Regions from separate parts of the Streptomyces sp. Inha503 genome, predicted to be linked through region 1. Evidence: riboswitches for the same ligand, from Rfam matches in the RefSeq annotation. Region 1 holds a riboswitch; each other region holds the start of a gene.

The links. A riboswitch is a leader RNA that binds a small molecule or an ion and turns the genes downstream of it on or off. The one in region 1 is predicted to bind cobalamin.
Region 2: another riboswitch for cobalamin. It lies ahead of ACJX2R_RS09030 (ABC transporter substrate-binding protein); the one in region 1 lies ahead of ACJX2R_RS15000 (cobalamin biosynthesis protein).
Region 3: another riboswitch for cobalamin. It lies ahead of ACJX2R_RS09265 (CbtB domain-containing protein); the one in region 1 lies ahead of ACJX2R_RS15000 (cobalamin biosynthesis protein).
Region 4: another riboswitch for cobalamin. It lies ahead of metE (5-methyltetrahydropteroyltriglutamate--homocysteine S-methyltransferase); the one in region 1 lies ahead of ACJX2R_RS15000 (cobalamin biosynthesis protein).

What each region holds. Positions count from the first base shown of each region.
Region 1 is NZ_CP178360.1:3,659,726-3,664,607, forward strand. Features, by position in the region: gene ACJX2R_RS14980 (alpha/beta hydrolase) at 1-263, opposite strand, end outside; gene ACJX2R_RS14985 (class II aldolase/adducin family protein) at 427-1,113, opposite strand; gene ACJX2R_RS14990 (inorganic phosphate transporter) at 1,464-2,720, shown strand; gene ACJX2R_RS14995 (hypothetical protein) at 2,734-2,985, shown strand; cobalamin riboswitch at 3,191-3,345, shown strand; gene ACJX2R_RS15000 (cobalamin biosynthesis protein) at 3,511-4,494, shown strand; gene ACJX2R_RS15005 (cobyric acid synthase) at 4,491-4,882, shown strand, end outside.
Region 2 is NZ_CP178360.1:2,200,890-2,205,771, forward strand. Features, by position in the region: gene ACJX2R_RS09020 (ABC transporter ATP-binding protein) at 1-640, opposite strand, end outside; gene ACJX2R_RS09025 (FecCD family ABC transporter permease) at 667-1,680, opposite strand; gene ACJX2R_RS09030 (ABC transporter substrate-binding protein) at 1,737-2,783, opposite strand; cobalamin riboswitch at 2,838-3,052, opposite strand; gene ACJX2R_RS09035 (RNA polymerase sigma-70 factor) at 3,080-4,003, opposite strand; gene ACJX2R_RS09040 (carboxymuconolactone decarboxylase family protein) at 4,047-4,520, opposite strand.
Region 3 is NZ_CP178360.1:2,248,552-2,253,433, forward strand. Features, by position in the region: gene ACJX2R_RS09250 (FAD-dependent monooxygenase) at 1-582, opposite strand, end outside; gene ACJX2R_RS09255 (TetR/AcrR family transcriptional regulator) at 683-1,324, shown strand; gene ACJX2R_RS09260 (CbtA family protein) at 1,444-2,205, opposite strand; gene ACJX2R_RS09265 (CbtB domain-containing protein) at 2,227-2,448, opposite strand; cobalamin riboswitch at 2,488-2,638, opposite strand; gene ACJX2R_RS09270 (MurR/RpiR family transcriptional regulator) at 2,707-3,606, opposite strand; gene ACJX2R_RS09275 (polysaccharide deacetylase family protein) at 3,699-4,607, shown strand; gene ACJX2R_RS09280 (polysaccharide deacetylase family protein) at 4,619-4,882, shown strand, end outside.
Region 4 is NZ_CP178360.1:2,152,371-2,157,252, reverse strand. Features, by position in the region: gene ACJX2R_RS08795 (helix-turn-helix transcriptional regulator) at 1-393, shown strand, start outside; gene metE (5-methyltetrahydropteroyltriglutamate--homocysteine S-methyltransferase) at 405-2,723, opposite strand; cobalamin riboswitch at 2,890-3,112, opposite strand; gene ACJX2R_RS08785 (hypothetical protein) at 3,181-3,402, opposite strand; gene ACJX2R_RS08780 (hypothetical protein) at 3,676-4,335, opposite strand; gene ACJX2R_RS08775 (hypothetical protein) at 4,478-4,609, shown strand; gene ACJX2R_RS08770 (putative RNA methyltransferase) at 4,649-4,882, opposite strand, start outside.

The sequences.
Region 1 (4,882 bases):
TCCTCGATGACGGGGCCGACGACGGCGTGGCAGGAGCGGCCGGTGAGGCCGTAGGTGCCGGGGCGCAGGGAGGCGAGCGAGCGGGTCAGGGTGATCTGGCCGGCCGCGGTCGCGTGGACGGTCAGCGGCGCCTCGTGCGGCAGCGGACGGTCGGGGGCCGGTTTCAGCGCAGCGCTGGTGGCGTACCGTCCGGCCGCCACCGCGGCCACGCCGACACTCAGCAGGGTGGTGGCGGCCGCGACCGCCGTTGTTCGCAGACGCATCCCTCCCAGTGTGGTCGGGGAGGCCGCGCCCGGCCAGCGGGCGTCCCCGGCCGGGTGACCGCCCGGGGCGGGGCCCGGGGCGGGGCCGAGGGTGCGCCGGGCGGGGACATGCCGGGCGGGGTCCGGGGCATGCCGGGCGGGCCTGGGACGTGCCGGGGCGGGCTCAGCCCTTCTGGCCGTAGCCGCTCAGCTTCTCGGCGGCGCGCCGCATCTCGTCCGGCGGGATCAGGGAGGGGGTGCGGCCGGGGACGGAGACCGCGGTGAGCCAGACCCGGCACATCCATTCGAGCTGGGCGGTGCGGTCGTACGCCTGGTCCAGGGTGGCGCCGTGGACGACGGTGCCGTGGTTGCGCAGCAGACAGCCGCTGCGGTCGCGCAGCGCCTCGAGCATGGCGTCGGCCAGTTCGTCCGTGCCGTAGAGCGCGTACGGCGCGACGCGGACCGGGCCGCCGAGGGCCGCGGTCATGTAGTGGATCGCGGGGAGCTCGTCGACGAGCGTGGAGACGGCCGTGGCGTGGACGGCGTGGGTGTGGACCACGGCCTCCGCGTCGGTCTCCCGGTAGACCGCCAGGTGCATGGGCAGCTCGCTGGTGGGCTTCAGCGTGCCGAGGACCTGCCGCCCGTCCAGGTCGACGGCGACGGCGTCCCTGGGGCCGAGCCGGTCGTAAGGGACACCGCTCGGGGTCACCAGGACGGTGTCGCCGACCCGGGCCGAGACATTGCCCGAGGTGCCGACGACCAGGCCGTCCGCGGTGGTCCTGCGGGCCGTACTCACCACCTGCGTCCATGCCTGCCGCAGGGGATGCGTCAGCCGCGGCTGCGGCTGCCGCGTGGATCGCGACTGGGTCACCTGCCCTCACCTCCGAGGCCCGATCCTTCCAGGCGGCCGCCGACCGCGCGGCGGCAGGACCGGAACGGGCACGGCGGGCGACTACGACCGTGCCTCGTGGGCACCCGGCTCCGGGCGGGTGAACGCAGGGGGACGACGGACGCCCGCGAGACCGGTCCCGGGGCCTGCTCCGGCGGCCCTCGATCGCGGCTCAACTCCCCTACGACATGGGAACGTAGGCTGAAATTCACTGGGCTTTAGCGATCCCGCAACCATGTCACCGCGATGCCCTGCTCAGTTCATCTCCCGTTCACCCTGTTTCCTTACGTTCACCGTGCCACTAACGACCTTCGAACTGATTGACCGGGTGTATGGAACACATCACGCTTCTCATCGGGATCGTGATCGTCACGGCCTTGGTGTTCGACTTCACGAACGGCTTTCACGACACGGCTAACGCCATGGCCACCACCATCTCCACGGGAGCGCTCGGGCCCAGGGTGGCGGTGGCGATGTCGGCCGTCCTCAATCTCGTCGGCGCGTTCCTGTCCGTGGAGGTGGCCAAGACCATCTCCGGCGGGATCATCGACGAGGGCTCCGGTATCCAGCCAGAAGTGATCTTCGCGGGGCTCGTCGGCGCGATCCTGTGGAATCTGGTGACGTGGCTCGCCGGACTCCCCTCCAGCTCCTCGCACGCCCTGTTCGGCGGTCTGATCGGCGCCACCGTGGTCTCCGTCGGCCTAGACGGGGTCAACGGCGACGCGATCGTCATGAAGGTCCTGATCCCCGCCGTCGCCGCGCCGATCGTGGCCGGCATCGCCACGCTGGCCGCCACCCGGCTCACCTACCGGCTCGGCCGCGACCGCTCCCCCGAGGACACCGCGAAGGGCTACCGCGCGGGGCAGATCGCCTCGGCCGCCCTGGTCTCCCTGGCCCACGGCACCAACGACGCCCAGAAGACGATGGGCGTGATCACCCTGGCGCTGGTCACCGGGAACGTGGTGTCGCCCGACGCCGACCCGCCGCTGTGGGTCATCGTCTCGGCGGGCCTGGCCATCGCGCTCGGCACCTACCTGGGCGGCTGGCGCATCATCCGCACCATGGGCAAGGGCATCACCGACATCCAGCCGCCACAGGGCTTCGCCGCCCAGACCGGCGCCGCCACCGTCATCCTCGCCTCCTCCCACATCGGCTTCGCGCTGTCCACCACCCAGGTCTGCTCCGGCGCCGTCATGGGCGCCGGTGTTGGCCGTAAGGGCGCCGTGGTGCGCTGGTCGACCGCGGGCCGGATGGTGGTCGCCTGGGTGCTGACCCTGCCGGCCGCCGGTCTGGTGGCCGGGGCCGCCGCGCTCCTGGCCGACCAGGGGAACGCGGGAATCACGGCGGTGGCTGTGCTCGCCGTCCTGGCCTGCGGGGCGATCTGGATGCTGTCGCGCCGCAAGCCCGTGGACCACACCAACGTCAACGAGGTCGGCACCCAGGAGCCGGTGGGCGCCGTCACGGCCGCCCTGCGGTCCGTGGCCCCGCCGCCCGCCGGTGCGTCGAGCGCCGCCCCCGAGGACGGCACCTCGGAGAGCACGCCCGAGCAGACCCCCACCCCCGCCGTCGCGAGCAGCACCACCCGCTAAGGAGCCAGGAAACATGAGCATCGACTGGGCGGCACTCGGCCAGGTCTTCGGCATCAGCCTCGCGGTGACGGTCGCCATGGTGGGCGTCTTCACCCTGGGCATCGTCGGCACCTCCCGTAAGGCGGCACCGGAGCAGGGCGGCACGGCCGCCGCCGTGCCCGGGGGCGCGGTGGGCACCTCCCCGCTCGCGCGCACCGGCGCGTACGCCTGCTTCGCGGTGTGCGCCGCGGTCGTGGCGTACGGCATCTACCTGATCGTCGCCTGATATCTGATCGTCGTCTGAGGCCCCAGCTTCCCCGAACGCCCCACCGGCCGCCGGATGGCGGCGCTGACCAGCGCCGACCGTCCGGCGGCCGTTCCGTGAGGGGCGGTTGTCTGTGGGGCTCGGCACACTCGGGCGACATGGGTCATATGCGAGTTGACGGCCATTCGCGGCCCATGGTGGACTTCCCGAGCCAAACGGCGGCAGGAGAGGAAGCCGGTGAGAATCCGGCGCGGTCCCGCCACTGTCACCGGGGAGCGCCCTCCCATCGCCTGTATTGGGGTCACGGCTCGTCCGTACGGTTCGTCGCGTACGCGGGGCTGGAAGACCGGGAGGGCCGCGGATCCGGGAGCCAGGAGACTCTCACCGCCGGTCACGTCGAACCAGGGCGCGGACCCTGAGTGAGGACATACCGCCATGCCCGGCATCGCCACGCCGCCAGCCCTCCCTGCCCGCTTCGGCTCTTCCGGCCCCTCCGGCCCGTCTGGTCCCGCATCGCCGCGCCGAGGCGTGACGGCGGCCTGACGGATGCGTGCCGACCACGCCTCGTTCGCGTGCGGTGCGGCCCTCGGCTTCCTCGGCGACCTCGCCACGGGTGATCCGCGCCGCGGCCATCCGGTGGCCGCGTTCGGGCGCGCCGCCGCGGCCGCCGAGCGCCTGCTGTGGCGCGACCACCGGGGTTACGGGGCCCTGCACACCGCGTTGTGCGCGGGCGGCGCGGCCGCCGGTGCCGCGCTGCTGACCCGCGCCGTACGAGGCCTTGACGGCCGCCGTGGCGCGGAGGTCGCGCTGACCGCCGCCGCCACCTGGGCCGTGCTGGGGGGCACGAGCCTGGGCCGTGAGGCACGGGCCGTCGGCAGGGCGCTGGCCGTCGGCGACCTCGAGGTCGCCCGGGAGCGGCTGCCGCATCTGTGCGGCCGTGATCCGCAGGCGCTGGACGGGCCGCAGATCGCCCGCGCGGTCGTCGAATCGGTCGCCGAGAACACCTCCGACGCGGTCGTGGGCGCGCTGGTGTGGGGCGCCGTGGGCGGTGTGCCGGGGCTCATAGGTTTCCGCGCGGTCAACACCCTGGACGCCATGGTGGGCCACAAGTCGCCGCGCTACCGGCGGTTCGGCTGGGCGGCGGCCCGGCTGGACGATGTGGCCGGCTGGCCGGGTGCGCGCCTTACGGCGGCCCTGGCGACGCTCGCGGGCCCCGATCCGCGCGGTGCGTGGCGCGCCTGGCGGCGGGACGGCCGGCGCCATCCGAGCCCCAACGCGGGCCCCGTGGAGGCGTCCTTCGCGGGTGCGCTCGGTGTCCGGCTGGGCGGCACCCTCGCGTACGGCGGCCGGGTCGAGCACCGGCCGGTGCTCAACTCCGGCGGGCGGCCGGTGGAGTCGGCCGACATCGAGCGGGCGATACGGCTGTCGCGGCGCGCCGGCGTCCTGGCGCTCGGGGTGTCCATGGCGGCCCGGCCGGTGCTGCGGGCGTTGACGGGACGGCCCGGGGCCTTGGGAAGGGGCGGCGGATGAGCGGGATACGCGGTAAGGGCGGCACGGACGGTTCCGGGGCGCGCGGTGGGGGGCTGCTGGTCGCGGGCACGACCTCCGACGCGGGCAAGAGCGTGGTGACGGCCGGGATCTGCCGGTGGCTCGCCCGTAAGGGCGTCAGCGTGGCGCCCTTCAAGGCGCAGAACATGTCGCTCAACTCCTTCGTCACCCGGGAGGGGGCGGAGATCGGGCGGGCCCAGGCCATGCAGGCCGCCGCCGCGCGCGTCGAGCCGAGCGCGCTGATGAACCCGGTCCTGCTGAAGCCGGGCAGCGACCGCAGCAGCCAAGTGGTGCTGCTGGGCAGGCCGGTGGGCGAGCTGAGCGCGCGCGGGTACTTCGGCGGGCCCGGAGCCCCCTCGCCCGGCGAAAG
Region 2 (4,882 bases), 1.5 Mb from region 1:
GGTCGCAGTACATCGCGGCGAGGTTGAGGTCGTGGAGGGCGATCACGGTGGCGATCGGCAGGCCGACGACGAGGTCGAGCAGATCGAGCTGGTGCTGGATGTCGAGGTGGTTGGTCGGCTCGTCGAGCAGCAGCTCGCGCGGTTCCTGGGCGAGGGCGCGAGCGATCTGGGTGCGCTGGCGTTCGCCACCGGAGAGGGTGTGCCACGACTGACCGGCCCGGTCGGTCAGTCCGCTGCGCTCCAGGGCCGCGTCGACGGCCCTGGTGTCCGCGGCGGAGGCCGACGCCCAGGCGCGCCGGTGCGGGATGCGGCCGAGGGCCACCACCTCGCGGACGGTCAGTTCGGTCTGGGTGTGGGCGTGCTGTTCGACGGTGGCGATACGGCGGGCCGTGGCACGGCGGCCGGCCCGTGGCAGGGCACGGCCGTCCAGGGTGACCGCTCCGGCGGAGGGGGCGAGGATCCCGGCGAGCAGCCGCAACAGGGTTGACTTTCCGGAGCCGTTGGGGCCGAGCAGGCCCACCGTCTCGCCGGGGCGCAGGGTGAGGGTGACGCCGTCGACGATCAGCCGGCCGTCGGTGCGGCGGCTGACCCGGTCCGCGCGGAGCCCGGACGCCGCTTCCGGAGTGGCGGCGGACTCCATGCCGGGGGTTTCCGCGGTGGGGTCGGTCATGTCTTCCTCCGCCCGCGGTAGAGCACGGCGACGAAGGCCGGTACGCCGATGAGGGACGTCACCACGCCCACCGGGACCTCCTGGGGGTCGATGACGGTGCGGGCGGCGGTGTCCACCCACACCAGGAAGATGGCCCCGGCCAGTGCGGTGACCGGCAGCAGACGGGCGTGGCCGGAGCCGGTGAGGGCGCGGGTGGCATGCGGGAGGACCAGGCCGACGAAGCCGATGGCCCCGGCGGAGCTGACCAGGGTCGCGGTGAGCAGCGCGGTCGCGCACAGCAGGACGAGACGGGTACGGGCCACCCGGACACCGAGCGCCGCCGCGGCCTCCTCCCCGAAGGCGAACGCGTCCAGGGTGCGGGCGTAGCCGAGACAGACCACGAGGACGGCGGCCAGGACGCCGGTGCACAGCAGTACATCGCCCCATCCGGCGCCGGTGAGCGAGCCGAGGAGCCAGAACAGCACGGCCCGGGTGGTGTCGGCGTCCGCGGAGGTGAGGACGATGAACGAGGTCAGCGCGGAGAACAGCTGCATGGCGGCCACTCCGGACAGCACCACGCGGTCGGTGCTGCCGCCGAGGCTGTGGCTGAGCACCAGCACCAGCCCGAACGACACCAACGCACCGGTGAACGCGCCCGCCGACAGGGACACGGCCCCGCCGCCCACGCCGAGCACGACCACGGTGACGGCGCCCGTGGAGGCGCCCGAGGACACCCCGAGCACGAAGGGATCGGCCAGTGGATTGCGCAGCAGGGACTGCATCACGGCCCCGCAGAGGGCCAGTCCCGCCCCGCACACCGCGGCGAGCAGTGTGCGCGGCATGCGCAGGTTCCACACGATGCCGTCCCGAAGCGGCGGCAAGGTGCTCTCCCCCAGGCCGAGATGGGCGGTGACCGCCGCCCATACGTCGGCGGTGGAGATGTCGGCCGGGCCGATGGTCACGGCGAACGCGACCGACGCGAGCAGCGCGGCCGGCCCGCCCGCGATCAGCAGCAGGAGGCGGACGCTCACGCGGCGGATGCCCAGGTGACCAGTACTCGCGCGGCGGGTGCTCACATTCCGAGTACTCACTTGGCGAGCCCGAAGTCGCGCAGCCCGGCGGCGACCTGTTCCACCCCTTCGACCGTACGGAGGGACGGGTTCATGGCCTGCCCGCTCAGCAGGATGTACCGCTTCTTCCGCACGGCGGTGAGATTGCGGGTGGCGGCGTTGGTCTCGAGGAAGCGCGTCTTGGCCCTGGCGGTCTCCGCGGTCTGCTGCTTGCGCGTGAGGTCGCCGAGGACGATGACGTCCGGGTCGCGGTCGGCCACGGTCTCCCAGTTGATCTGCGGCCACTCGTCGTGGGTGTCGGAGAAGGCGTTCTCCGCCCCGACGGCCCGGGTGATGGCGCCCGGCGCGCCACAGCAGCCGGCGAGGTAGGGCGACTGGGAGTTGGCGAACCAGTACATGAGGGTGACTCCGGAGGCGTCCACTCCCGCCGTGGCCCTGCGGACGCGCTCCTTCAGCCGCGCGACGAGCCTCTCACCGCGCTCCTCGACACCGAAGGCGTGGGCGAGATCGCGTATTTCGCCGTACACCACATCAAGCGTGAGGGGTTTGCCGCGGGAGCCGTCGCCACCGCTGTCGGTGTCCCGGCCCGCCGCGCAGTCGGACGGCGAGACATAGGTGGGCACGCCCAGCTTCTCGAACTGCTCGCGGGTGGCCACGCCGCCCTTGCCGAGGGTGGAGACGAACGAGGCGGTGACGAAGTCGGGTTCGGCGTCCAGGGACTTCTCGAAGGACGGCGCGTTGTCGGCCAGCCGGGGCACCGTGGCGTTGGCCTTCTCCAGGCCCTTCATCACCGGGTCGGTCCAGGTGGCGGTGGCCGCCATGCGGTCGGCGAGGCCGAGCGAGAGCAGGATCTCCGTGGTGCCCTGGTTGAGCGAGAGGGCCCGCTTCGGGGCGGACTTCAAGGTGACCTCGTGGCCGCAGTTGTCGATCGTGCGCGGATAGCCCGCACCGGCGGGCCTTCCGGCGTCCGCGTCGTCATGGCCGGAGCCACCGCACGCGGTGAGCAGAAGAGCGGGGGCGAGCAGGAACGCCGCGGTACGGCGGGCGGAGCGGAGCACGGGCAGCCTCGGTGGTCGGGGCTCGTACGCGGAGCCTGGGCCTACGGACGTCCTCCGCGCGCCGGGCGCGGAGGTGCCAGCAGGTCTTCGGACTCGGGCTCGTCCGGACGGGGCCCCTTCCCGGTGCTCGTTCGCGCCGGCCCCACGGCCGCCACGGACTCCTCCCAGTGGTGTCACATGCCCCGCCCGTCCCCCTCACCGCTGCGCGTCAGTTCCGGATTCGCACCGGATTCCCTGGCCTCGGATGTGGCACGACTGGCTCCCCGAGCCTACCAAGCGCGCCGGGCGGCCACATCCCACGGTCAGTCCGTGCGCCGACGGGCCCGCCTCACCTCGCGGTCCACGGCCCAGGCGTCCCCGACCGGCCCGAGGTGGCCGAGCTTGTCGGGGTTGACCACCGTGCGGATGGTCTGGATCTGCCCGTCGAGCACATCGAGGACCAGGGTGTGGAGCACCTTGCCGTCCCGGTCGCGGAGGATCGCGCCGGGCTGGCCGTTGACCTCGTGCGGCTCGATCGACGCATCGATCCGCAGCAGCCAGGGGAAGACGTTGCCCAGCAGCCGCGCCACGTTCTCCGCGCCCATGACGGCCCTGGCCAGCTGCGGCGCCTTGCCGCCACCGTCCCCGACCAGTTGCACATCGGCGGCCAGCAGCTTCCGCAGCCCGCCCACATCGCCGTCCTTCAGCGCCTCGAAGAACCGCGTGGCCAGCTCCTGCCGCTCCTGGCGGTCCGCTTCGAACCGCGGCCGCCCGGCCTCCATGTGGCGCCGCGCCCGCACCAGCAGCTGCCGGCACGCCGCCTCCGACCGCCCCACCGCCGTGGCGATCTCGTCGAACCCGAAGGCGAACACCTCCCTCAGTACGAACACCGCCCGCTCCAGCGGGCTGAGCCGCTCCAGGAGCAGCAGCGCCGCCATCGACACCGAGTCGGCCAGCTCCACCGCCCGGGCCGGATCCTGGTACGGGTCGCTGAGCAGCGGCTCGGGGAACCACGGGCCCACGTACTCCTCCCGGCGCACCCGCGCGGAGCGCAGCACATCGATCGAGACGCGGGTCACCGTGGCGGACAGATACGCCTTGGTGGACGTGGGCCGGGTGGCCGAGCCGTCGAAGCGCAGCCAGGTGTCCTGCACCGCGTCCTCGGCCTCGCTCACACTGCCCAGGATCCGGTAGGCGATCGAGAACAGCAGTGGCCGCAGCTCCTCGAACTCCTCGACCTTGCTCACGCCGATTCCCCCCTGGACGACCGGCCGGACAGTCCGACACCGATCAATGGAACTGCCCGACCTGGTAGTTGCCCGCCGGCTGCTGGGTGATGACGTTCAGCCGGTTCACCATGTTCATGAACGAGACCAGTATCACCAGCGCGGTGAGCTGCTCCTCGTCGTAGTGCTTGGCGGCGTTCGTCCACACCTCGTCGCCGACGCCACCGGCCGCGTCCGCGACCCGGGTCCCCTCTTCCGCCAGCTCCAGCGCGGCACGCTCGGCGTCGGTGAAGACGGTGGCCTCCCGCCACGCCGCCACCAGGTTGAGCCGCACCGCGGTCTCACCGGCCGCGGCGGCCTCCTTGGTGTGCATGTCGATGCAGACGGCGCAGCCGTTGATCTGGCTCACGCGCAGCGCCACCAGCTCCTGTGTGGCGGGCGGCAGCGGCGAGCCCTTGACCGCCTTGCCCGCGGCCATGACGGGCCCCAGGACCTTGCCCGCGGTCGGGCTGGCGGAGTAGTTCAGTCGCGCGTCCATGGTGTGCTCCTCCGTGGTTGTCGGTGGCTACACCCCTGAGACGGGGTAGCCCGGCCCCCTGTGACATGGACGGATGTGACCTGCGTCTCCCCGTCACCGGGCCCGCTGAGCCGAACGGGTGACTTCTCCCGCTTTCCTTGTCACCGCCCTGCGGTTTTGCGTTACTGGGGTTGATGAACCCGGATCGGCAGCCCATCCCTTTCGGGGGAGTTCGCCGCCGACCGCGACGGTCGGCAGCGCTCTCGGATGGGCGCTCCGTACCCCGCGACGAGCAGTGTGTTCGTGTACGACACGACCACCTTCGCCCAGACCACCGTCACCGGAATCATCCCGGGCGGCTCCCCCGGGGCGTGGCGGTCCTG
Region 3 (4,882 bases), 1.4 Mb from region 1:
CGGCACCAGCGAGGACACCGCGGTCAGCCGGATGTCGGTCAGCACCGCCTGATGGGTCCCGGCCCGCCCGGGAAACGGCAGCTCCAGCAGTTTGCGCACCGTGCTGTGGCCGCCGTCGCACGCCACCAGATAGCGCGCCCGCACCCGTAGGCCGTCCGCCGTCACGACCACGCCGTCCTCGTCCGACTCGACCTCCGAGACGGCGGTGGAGCGCACAACCCGCGCGCCCGCGGCGAGCGCCCGCTCCTCCAGCACCTCCTCGATCTTCCACTGGGGGATGCCGATCGGGCAGTTGTGCCTGGTCCGCCAGGGGGTGCAGTCCAAGGACACGGGCAGCATCGCGAAGTGCCCGCCCACCGGGTCGCGCGGGGTGGCCCGCCGCAGCATCGGCTCCAGCAGCCCGCGCGATTCCAGCAGTTCGGCCGTACGGGGCTGGATCGCGCCGCCCTTCACCTGCTCGATGCGCTGGTCCAGCTTCTCCAGCACCAGGGTCTCGACCCCGGCCAGCGCCAGCTCGTACGCCAGCATCAGCCCTGTCGGGCCTGCGCCCGCGATGACGACTTCGGTCGTGCTCTCCGTCATCTCCATCGTCCCCGCCCTCTCCTCGATTTCTCGCCTCGGACTATATGTATACCAGGTGCAGAAATCCCCTGGGGGCAAGTGCTCTGCTACGGTGGTCGTCGTGGACGGCAAGCCAGGGCTACGGGAGCGGAAGAAGCAGCGGACCCACACGGCGATCTCCGAGGCGGCGATCACGCTCTTCCTCGAACACGGCTTCAACCAGGTCTCGGTGGCCCAGGTGGCCGAGGCGGCCGAGGTGTCCAAGCGCACGCTCTTCGCCTACTTCCCGGCGAAGGAAGACCTCGTGGTGCACCGTCTCGCCGACCACGAGACCGAGAGCGCCCGCGTCGTACGGGCCCGCCCGCCCCGTACCACCCCGCTGACCGCACTGCGCGAGCACTTCCTCAAGGGCCTGCGCGAACGGGACCCGATCACCGGGCTCAACGACCATCCCCAGATCCTCAAGCTCACCCGGATGATCCTCGACACACCCTCGCTGGTGGCCCGGATGGAGCGGTTCAAGGCGGGTGCCGAACGCGCGCTCACGGAGGCGCTGCGGGAGACGGCGGACACCCCGGAGCTCACCGCGCGGCTGGCCGCCGTCCAAATCGTCGCGGTCCAGTGGTCACTGGCACAGGACAACACCGCACGCGTGACGTACGGGGAGCCGGCCGACGAGCGGTACGCGGGTGCGGTGGCCGACGCGGAGCACGCGTTCGCGCTGCTGGCGAACGGACTGCGGCACCTGCCCCCGCGGAAGTGACTCCAGGCCGCCCCGCAGGGGTGCCTCCGGGACGCCAGGCCGTTAGGCCGCCAAGTGCCCGCACAACGCGAGAGGGCCCCGGATTTCTCCGCGGGCCCTCATGCGTCTCGGTGTGGTGGTCAGTTCGGGGCGGCCGCCATCGCCCGGCTCTCCTCGGCCTTCGCGGGCTTGGGGTTCAGCATCCGCTCGGCGAGTTCGCCGAAGAGGAGGCCGAAGCCACCCCACAGGATCAGCTGCATGGCGAGGGCGGACAGCCGGAACCGCCACAGGACGGTGGCCGGGAAGTCCGCCGGGACCTCGTTGACGACGGGCAGGAAGGCGAACGCAAGCCCGATGACGACGGCGAAGGCGGCCACCGCGGCGACGGTGGCGTACCAGGCGCCCAGCTTCGGGGCGAGCCGCTTGCCGAGAATGGTGGCGGCGATCGCCAGGAGCACGCTGAGCACCATCATCAGGAAGTACAGCGTCGTCCGCTTGCCGATGGTGTCGCCGTTGCCGACGGCGGGCGGGTTGGCCGGGTACTTCAGGAACGGCACGACATAGACCGCGAGCAGCGCGCAGCCGGACAGCAGCAGCGCGGTGGCCCGCGGGCTGAAGCGGCCGACGCGGCCGAGGGCGACGCAGTAGGCGAGGGCGGCGATGCCGCCGAACGCGATCCCGTAGATGAGCACACCGGTGGCCAGGCCCGCGGTGGACTGAAGACTACGGGAGACGATCTCGACCTCGTGCTCATGCGCGGGGGCGTGGGCCTCCTCGAAGCCGATCGCGCGGTCGACGTTCGGCTCACCGAGGAAATAGGCGGCGATCAGGGCGAGCACACCGGCACCAAGACCGGCGAGCATGCCCCGCACCAGCAGGTTTCTTACCGTTGCGGAGTTCATGGGGGTGCGGCGTCCCTCGCCTCAGTGGCAGGGGAAGCCGAGCAGATGGCGGGCGTCGTGCACCCACTCGTGGACACCCGAGCCGGAGACGACCGCGGTGGCGCCCTGCTCGGCGCCGACGAAGTACAGCAGGACCAGCATCAGGATGCCGAAGAAGACGGCCCAGGGAGCTATCGCCTTCAGCGGCAGTGTGGCGGGGAGGGCGGGGGTGGTGGCTGTCGGCTGCGCGACATGCTGCGCCATGACAGTGGCCTCCTAAGGGAGTTCGCGTCCCATCTCGGTGGTGCACAAGACGATGGCTGCGGGTCTGACTCACGGACGTCCCCTTCGGATACGTCTCGTTCACAGTGGCGCGACCGTGCCGGACTCCCACCGGCTTCCGTCAGACCATCGTCGATATCGCACCGACGGTACCGCGTGTCGGATGCCTGGCCAAGACCGGCCACCTGGTGAGACGCCTCTCTCGTACCGGGCGGACGGCCCCGGAGGGACGCACCCGCATCACTCGTCGCGGCCGTAACGGGGGCTGTTGGGCGGCAGGAAGTGACCGCGGAGGCGGGTCAGGAGTTCCGAGGTCTCCAGCGCGCGCTCGCCCAACTGGGAGGCCACGGCCAGGGCCAGGGCGTCGACCACGGCCAGCGAGCCGAGCGTCTCGCGGGTGGCCCCGGAGGCGGAGAGGGTGGCGAGGAGGGTGACGGCCACGCGGTCGCCGAGGGCCGGGCCGAGGGCGTCGGTGATCAGGACGACCGGGGTGCCCACCTCCTCGGCATGGTCGATGATGACCTCGATCTCCGTGAAGAGCCGGGCCGGGGCGAAGACCACCACGACGTCGTCCGCCGAGAGCGGCACCAGCGCGTCCGGCAATCTGAAGCCCATGTCCGCAGTGTGACGGGCCTTGAGCCCCAGCCGGTTGAGCCTCAGCGCGAGGTACTCGGCGATGATGCCGGACGGGCCGGCGCCGAAGGCCATGACCTCCTTGGCGGGCAGCAGCCGCTCCACGGCCGCGGCGAAGGCGTCGGCGCGCAGACCGCGCCGGGTCTCGTGGATGACCTCGGCGGCGTCCTCGAAAACCCGGTCCAGCAGTTCCTCGGTGGATCCGGCCATGTGCTCGACGCGGCTGCGCAACCGCGCGGAGGGCCGCATCAAGGTGGCGAGTGACCGGGCCACGGCGTGCTTGAGACCGGTGAAGCCGCTGTAGCCGAGGGCCTTGGCGGTGCGGACCACCGTGGCGTCGCTGGTGCCGGTGAGCGCGCCGAGCTCGCTGGCGGAGGAGAAGCCCACCTCCTGCGGATGCTCTCTGAGGAACGCCGCCACCTTCTGCTCGGCGGGAGCGAGCCGCGGCCAGGCGGCCGCCACCCGCTGCTGGAGCGGCGCACCCTCCGGGATCTCCGCCATGTCCATGGGCTGCCCTCTCTTGACGCGCGTCCGTAGCGCATCCTACTTTCCTCGCGTCGCATTCACGACAAGTTCGTAGCAGATACTACGGAGCCTCCATGACCACTTCCGCCACCCCGACGCCCGGCTACCGGCCCCGGCCGGGGGCGGTCGACCGCCCGCGGTGGCCGGGCGGCGCCCGCTGCGCCGTGATGCTGAGCTTCGACGTGGACGGCCCGGCGCTGCTGGCCAACCTCGGCCACGCCCCCGACATCTGGCGCTCCCCACGGCTGTTCTCGCTCGGCGCCTACGGTCCGCACCGGGGCACCCCCCGGATCCTGGACCTGCTGGAGGACTTCCGGATCCCCGCCACCTTCTTCGTCCCCGGCTGGACCGGCGAGAGCTGGCCCGACCTGCTGAAGACCATCGCGGACCGCGGCCATGAGCTGGGCCACCACGGCTATCTGCACGAGCTGTACTACTCCAGGTCCATCGCCGAGCAGCGGGCGCTGATCGAGCGGAGCCAGGAGATCTTCCAGCGGGTGGCCGGCACGACGGCCGTGGGGTTCCGCACCCCCTCCGGTGACTTCCGCGCCGACAGCCCCCGGCTGCTGTGCGATCTCGGCTTCTCCTACTCCAGCTCCATGCGCGGCGACGACCGCCCGTACCGCTGGCGGATCGACGGGCAGGACACCGACCTCATCGAGATCCCCGCGCAGTGGGAGCTGGACGACTTCCCCCAGTTCGCCTACAACGACGTCCCGGCGGAGCCGCGCAGCCAGGACCGGATCGCCGGCACCGAGCTCACCCTGGACAACTGGCGGCGGGAGTTCGACGGCTACTACCGCTACGGACTCTGCTACGTGGTGATGATGCACCCGGAAGTCATGGGCAAGCCGAGCCGGGCGCTGCTGCTGCGCCGGCTGATCGAGCACATCCGCTCCCATGACGACGTGTGGTTCGCCACCGGAAGCCAGATCGCCCAGTGGTGGCGGACCCACCACGGAGCCGCCGGGGGCGACAAGTGAAGGAGAACGCGGTGGAGAGCGAGCAGGCGCGGCCCCGGCTGGAGGAGAACCCGCCCTGGCCGGACGGTGCCCGGTGCGCGGTCGTGGTGACGGTCAACCTCGACGCGGAGCTGTTCTGGCTGCGGCTGGACGAGTCCTGCCACGAGCGGCCCAAGACCCTGTCCATGGGCGAGTACGGTCCCAAGCGCGGTGCTCCCCGGGTGCTCGACGCCCTCGAGGCGGCCGATGTGCGCGCCAGCTGGATGATCCCGGCGACGGTGGCCGAGCGCTACCCC
Region 4 (4,882 bases), 1.5 Mb from region 1:
ACCGGTGCCGCCGCCCGTGACCCGGTGCTCCGCGTCCGCCCCGAGCGCGGACCCGACACCTTCGAGACCTCGATCGTGGCCGACCTCAAGGACGCCGTCTCCCGCTACCCCGCCGACACCCGGCTCGCCCGCCTGGTGCGGGAACTACGGGCGGAGTCCGAGGTCTTCGCCCACCACTGGGCCACCCGGGCGACCGCCACCCAGCACACCTCCGACCGCAAGACGATCCGGCATCCGGAGATCGGCGACATCCTGCTCGACTGCGATGTGCTCATCGTCGCCGGCGCGGATCTGCGCATGGTCACCTACACGGCGGCGACCGGAAGCAGCGACGCGGGCAAGCTGGACCTGCTGCGCGTCACAGGTGCCCACATCGCCGCTCCCCGCCCGTAGCCGGTCCCGGATCAGGACGCGGGCAGCTCACCGCGGACCGTACGGGCCGCGGTGACCAGGTTCTCCAGTGAGGCGCGGGTCTCCGGCCAGCCGCGGGTCTTCAGACCGCAGTCGGGGTTGACCCACAGCCGCTCGGCGGGGATGGCCTTCAGGCCCGTCCGCAGCAGTTCGGCCGCCTCCTCGGCGCCGGGCACCCGCGGGGAGTGGATGTCGTACACCCCGGGCCCGGCCTCGCGCGGATAGCCGTGGGCGGCGAGCTCGCGGGCCACCCGCATATGGGAGCGGGCGGCCTCCAGGCTGATGACATCGGCGTCGAGGTCGTCGATCGCCTGGACGATGTCGCCGAACTCGGCGTAGCACATATGGGTGTGGATCTGGGTGCCGGGGCGTACGCCGCCGGTGGTGAGCCGGAAGGCCTCGGTCGCCCAGGCCAGATAGGCGGGCCGGTCGGCGGTGCGCAGGGGCAGGGTCTCGCGCAGCGCGGGCTCGTCCACCTGGATCACCGAGGTCCCGGCCGCCTCCAGGTCGTTCACCTCGTCGCGCAGGGCGAGGGCGACCTGGCGTGCGGTGTCACCGCGGGGCTGGTCGTCGCGGACGAAGGACCAGGCGAGCATCGTCACCGGGCCGGTGAGCATGCCCTTGACCGGACGGTCGGTGAGGGACTGGGCGTACGCCGTCCAGCGCACCGTCATCGGCTCGGGGCGCGAGATGTCACCGGCCAGGATCGGCGGGCGGACATAACGGGTGCCGTAGGACTGGACCCAGCCGTGCTGGGTGGCCAGATAGCCGGTGAGCTGCTCGGCGAAGTACTGGACCATGTCGTTGCGCTCGGCCTCGCCGTGCACCAGCACATCCAGGCCGGTCCTCTCCTGGAAGGAGATCACCTCCTGGATCTCGGCCCTGATGCGCTCCTCGTACCCGGCCGTGTCGATCCGGCCCGCGCGCAGGTCGGCGCGGGCGGTGCGCAGTTCGCCGGTCTGCGGGAAGGAGCCGATGGTGGTGGTCGGCAGCAGCGGCAGCCGGAGGTGGGCGCGCTGGGCCGCGGCGCGCTCGGCGTACGGCTGGGAGCGCCGGGCGTCGGCCCGGGTGACCGCGGCGGACCGGGCGCGGACGGCCGGGTCGCGGGTGATGGGGGAGCCCGCGCGGGAGGCGAGGTCGGCGCGGTTCGCGGCCAGTTCGGCGCTGATCGCGCCGGTGCCGTGGGCCAGGCCCTTGGCGAGGGTGACGATCTCCGCGGTCTTCTGCCGGGCGAAGGCCAGCCAGCGCAGGATCTGCGGTTCGACGTCCCGCTCGGCCGCCGTGTCGAGGGGGACGTGGAGCAGCGAGCAGGAGGCGGCCACATCGACCCGATCCGCCAGACCCAGCAGGGTGCCGAGCGTGGCCAGGGACTTCTCCAGGTCGTTGACCCAGATGTTGCGACCGTTGACGACACCGGCGACCAGCCGCTTGCGGGGCAGCCCGCCGACGGCGGCCAGCGCGTCCAGATGCGCCGCGGCGGCCTCCGTGAAGTCCAGGGCCAGCCCCTCGACCGGGGCCTTGGCCAGCACCGGCAGCGCCTCGCCGAGATGGCCGAAGTACGAGGCGACCAGCAGCTTCGGGCGGTCGGTGAGGGCGCCGAGGTCGCGGTAGGCGCGGCCGACCGCGTGTCGTTCGGCGGGGGTGCGGTCCTGGACCAGGGCCGGCTCATCGAGCTGCACCCACTCGGCACCGGCCGCCCGCAGGTCGGCCATGACCTCGGCGTACACCGGAAGCAGCCGGTCCAGGAGAGTGAGCGGCTCGAAGCCGGCGGGTGCGCCGGGCGCGGGCCTGGCGAGGAGGAGGTAGGTGACGGGGCCGACGAGGACCGGCCGCGCGGTCAGCCCGAGGGCGATGGCCTCCCTGAGCTCCGCGACCTGTTTGGCGGAGTCGGCCGCGAACACCGTGTCCGGACCCAGCTCCGGGACCAGATAGTGGTAGTTGGTGTCGAACCACTTGGTCATCTCCAGCGGCGCCACGTCCTGTGTGCCCCGGGCCATCGCGAAGTACCCGTCGAGCGGGTCGGCGGCGACGGCGTCCCGGTGGCGGTCGGGGATGGCGCCGACCATGACGGTGGTGTCCAGCACGTGGTCGTAGTACGAGAAGTCGCCCGTGGGGACTTCGTCGATGCCCGCCCCGGCCAGTCGCCGCCAGTTGGCGCGGCGCAGCTCGGCGGCGGTGGCGCTCAGCGCGTCGGCGGTGACGCGGCCCTTCCAGTAGCCCTCGATCGCCTTCTTCAGTTCCCGGTTCGGGCCCTGGCGGGGGTAGCCGTAAACGGTGGCCCGTGCCGCCCCGGCCGCGGACTTGGTGGTCACGGAGATCTCCTTCGCGAGATGAATCCCTGAGGTCCCGGCGACGGGAGGAGAGCGCGAAGGGTGACGGACCGGATGCCACGACCTCGCGCGGCAGGCGCGCGGTCGTCCACCTGGTACCTGTTCGCCGACCCGCCCTCGAGGTCACCGGGATGTCCGCGCACGGGTGGTCCGTACGCGGGCAGATGGCAGGTCTTCGGACTCACGGGCGCGTCCTCCTCAGGAGGACACCTACTGGCCGTCGCTTCCCAGGCCCATCTCACCGGACCCAGTGCGTATGACGGCGGTCGTTCCCGCTCACCGCTGCGGGGCAGTCCCGGATTCCCACCGGGTTCCCTCTTGCGACGCCTCCCGCCTGGCGGACGGGGCGAACCAGCTGCGCCGGCCAGCCTACGGCATGGGAAACCCCCGGCCGCGTCGGCCGGGGGTTCCGCTCCTCATGGCCTCGTGGAGCAGGGGATCAGCACGCTCCGGAGTCCGACTCGCCCACCAGATTGACCGGGACGGTGACGAAGGAGAACTGGTTGCTGGCGCATACGCCGGGGAAGGTCGTGCTGCTGGTGTTGTTGACGGTGACATCGGGGTCGTCCTCCGCGACGGCACCGGTCGCGCCGACCGCGAGGGACGCGGCGGTGAGAGCGAGCGAAGAGAGGGCGGTCAGGGCGGCGGTCCGCATACGCATGGGAACTCCTTGCTGGGGATGAGCGGCCGGGCTGGGGATGAGCGGCCGGAAATGACCGGCTTCGCATGCATGGTGCCCCTTTGCCGGGCCGATCGCGGCCCAACGTCCCCCCAATGGGGTAACAGTCATCCGCTGTTGCTGTTCGCGGAAGCGCCGGGGGCGAGCCGGAGCAGCGCGGGCGCGCCTGTGCGGACGCCACATAGCCGGGTGGCCGGGGCCGCCCCTCCTCCGTGTGGGGCAACGCGCCGCTCGTCCCTCGCCGGGGAAACGGGATCAGCCCACCCCGCCGTCGAGCAGCCAGTTGTAGCGCAGCCGCAGCGCCCGCTCCGTGCTGGCCGCCACGGTGACGAGTCCGACCACGGTGTTGCTCCATGCCGATAGCTGGATGGGCGACGTGAAGGTCCCGACGTACTGGGCGAAGCCGTCCGGATCCCGGGTGATCTGTTCGGCGAGCTGAAGGACCAGCAGGACCACACCGACCACCAGCACGATCACCGAGAGGAAACCGATGCAGCGGCTCAGCGCGGGGTGCGACCGGTCAAAGCGCGCGCGGCGCCCCTCGGCGGAGGCGGGGTCCGGGATGAGCTGGAACTCGGCTCCCTCGGCGGTGACGTAGTGGCAGCGCTTGAGCCCGAAGCCGCTCGCCCTCACTTCGACGGTGCCGCCCTGGACGGGGAAGACGGCAGGCACTGTGGACTCGGCGTGATGCCTGCCATCGAGGAACAGGTGGGCTATGACCTTGCCGGACGAAGACGAGTGCTTCTGATGCCTGACGTCGACGGAGTAGACCGTCTGCCGGCCGTCGTCGTTCATCAGCCGAAGATGGAACAGTGCGCGGGTAAGCGACTGCCACCAGCGGAAACGCTTCAGGGCTCGCCCGTCCCCGGGTTTGACCCGCTGCACGGCCCGACGATGCCGCCACTCCTTGAACATGCCTCTGCTCCTGTTGCTTGCTCGGCCTCGCCGCGCAGACGGTGTTCGACTGTCCCGGCACGGACACGAGTCTGTCCGTGCGGCCCGGCAGGCACATCAGCCCGGCGGCTCGCATCACCTTCGACCGAAGGCGGGGCGGTGAATGCGACCCTGGTCGGGGACACCTCAGCCGCGCGGGCCCCAGCTCGTCCTGCCCCAGGACCGCTGCGGCGCCCGGTACGTCAGCGGTATCGAGGCGATCCGGGTGGACGGCGGACACACCGTCTGGACGTGATGGCCCCTGGCGGAGCCCGGTGGCGGCCGGGGTCCGGTGTCAGACCAGCGGGCGGTACGCGGTGAGCGTGACGGAGAGCGTCACATCGCAGGGCTCGGGCAGCCGCGCGATGCGCTCCTCGAGTTGCTCGCTCCGCTGATGCCATGCGTTGGGGCCCATCCCCACCAGCTGCGGCAGCGCCTTGTGGTCCAGTGCCATGGTGCTCCGCGACCGCTCCCGGGCCACCTCGGTGAAGTGCGCCGAGAGCCGGTCCGCCAGGCGCTCGTCCTTCTG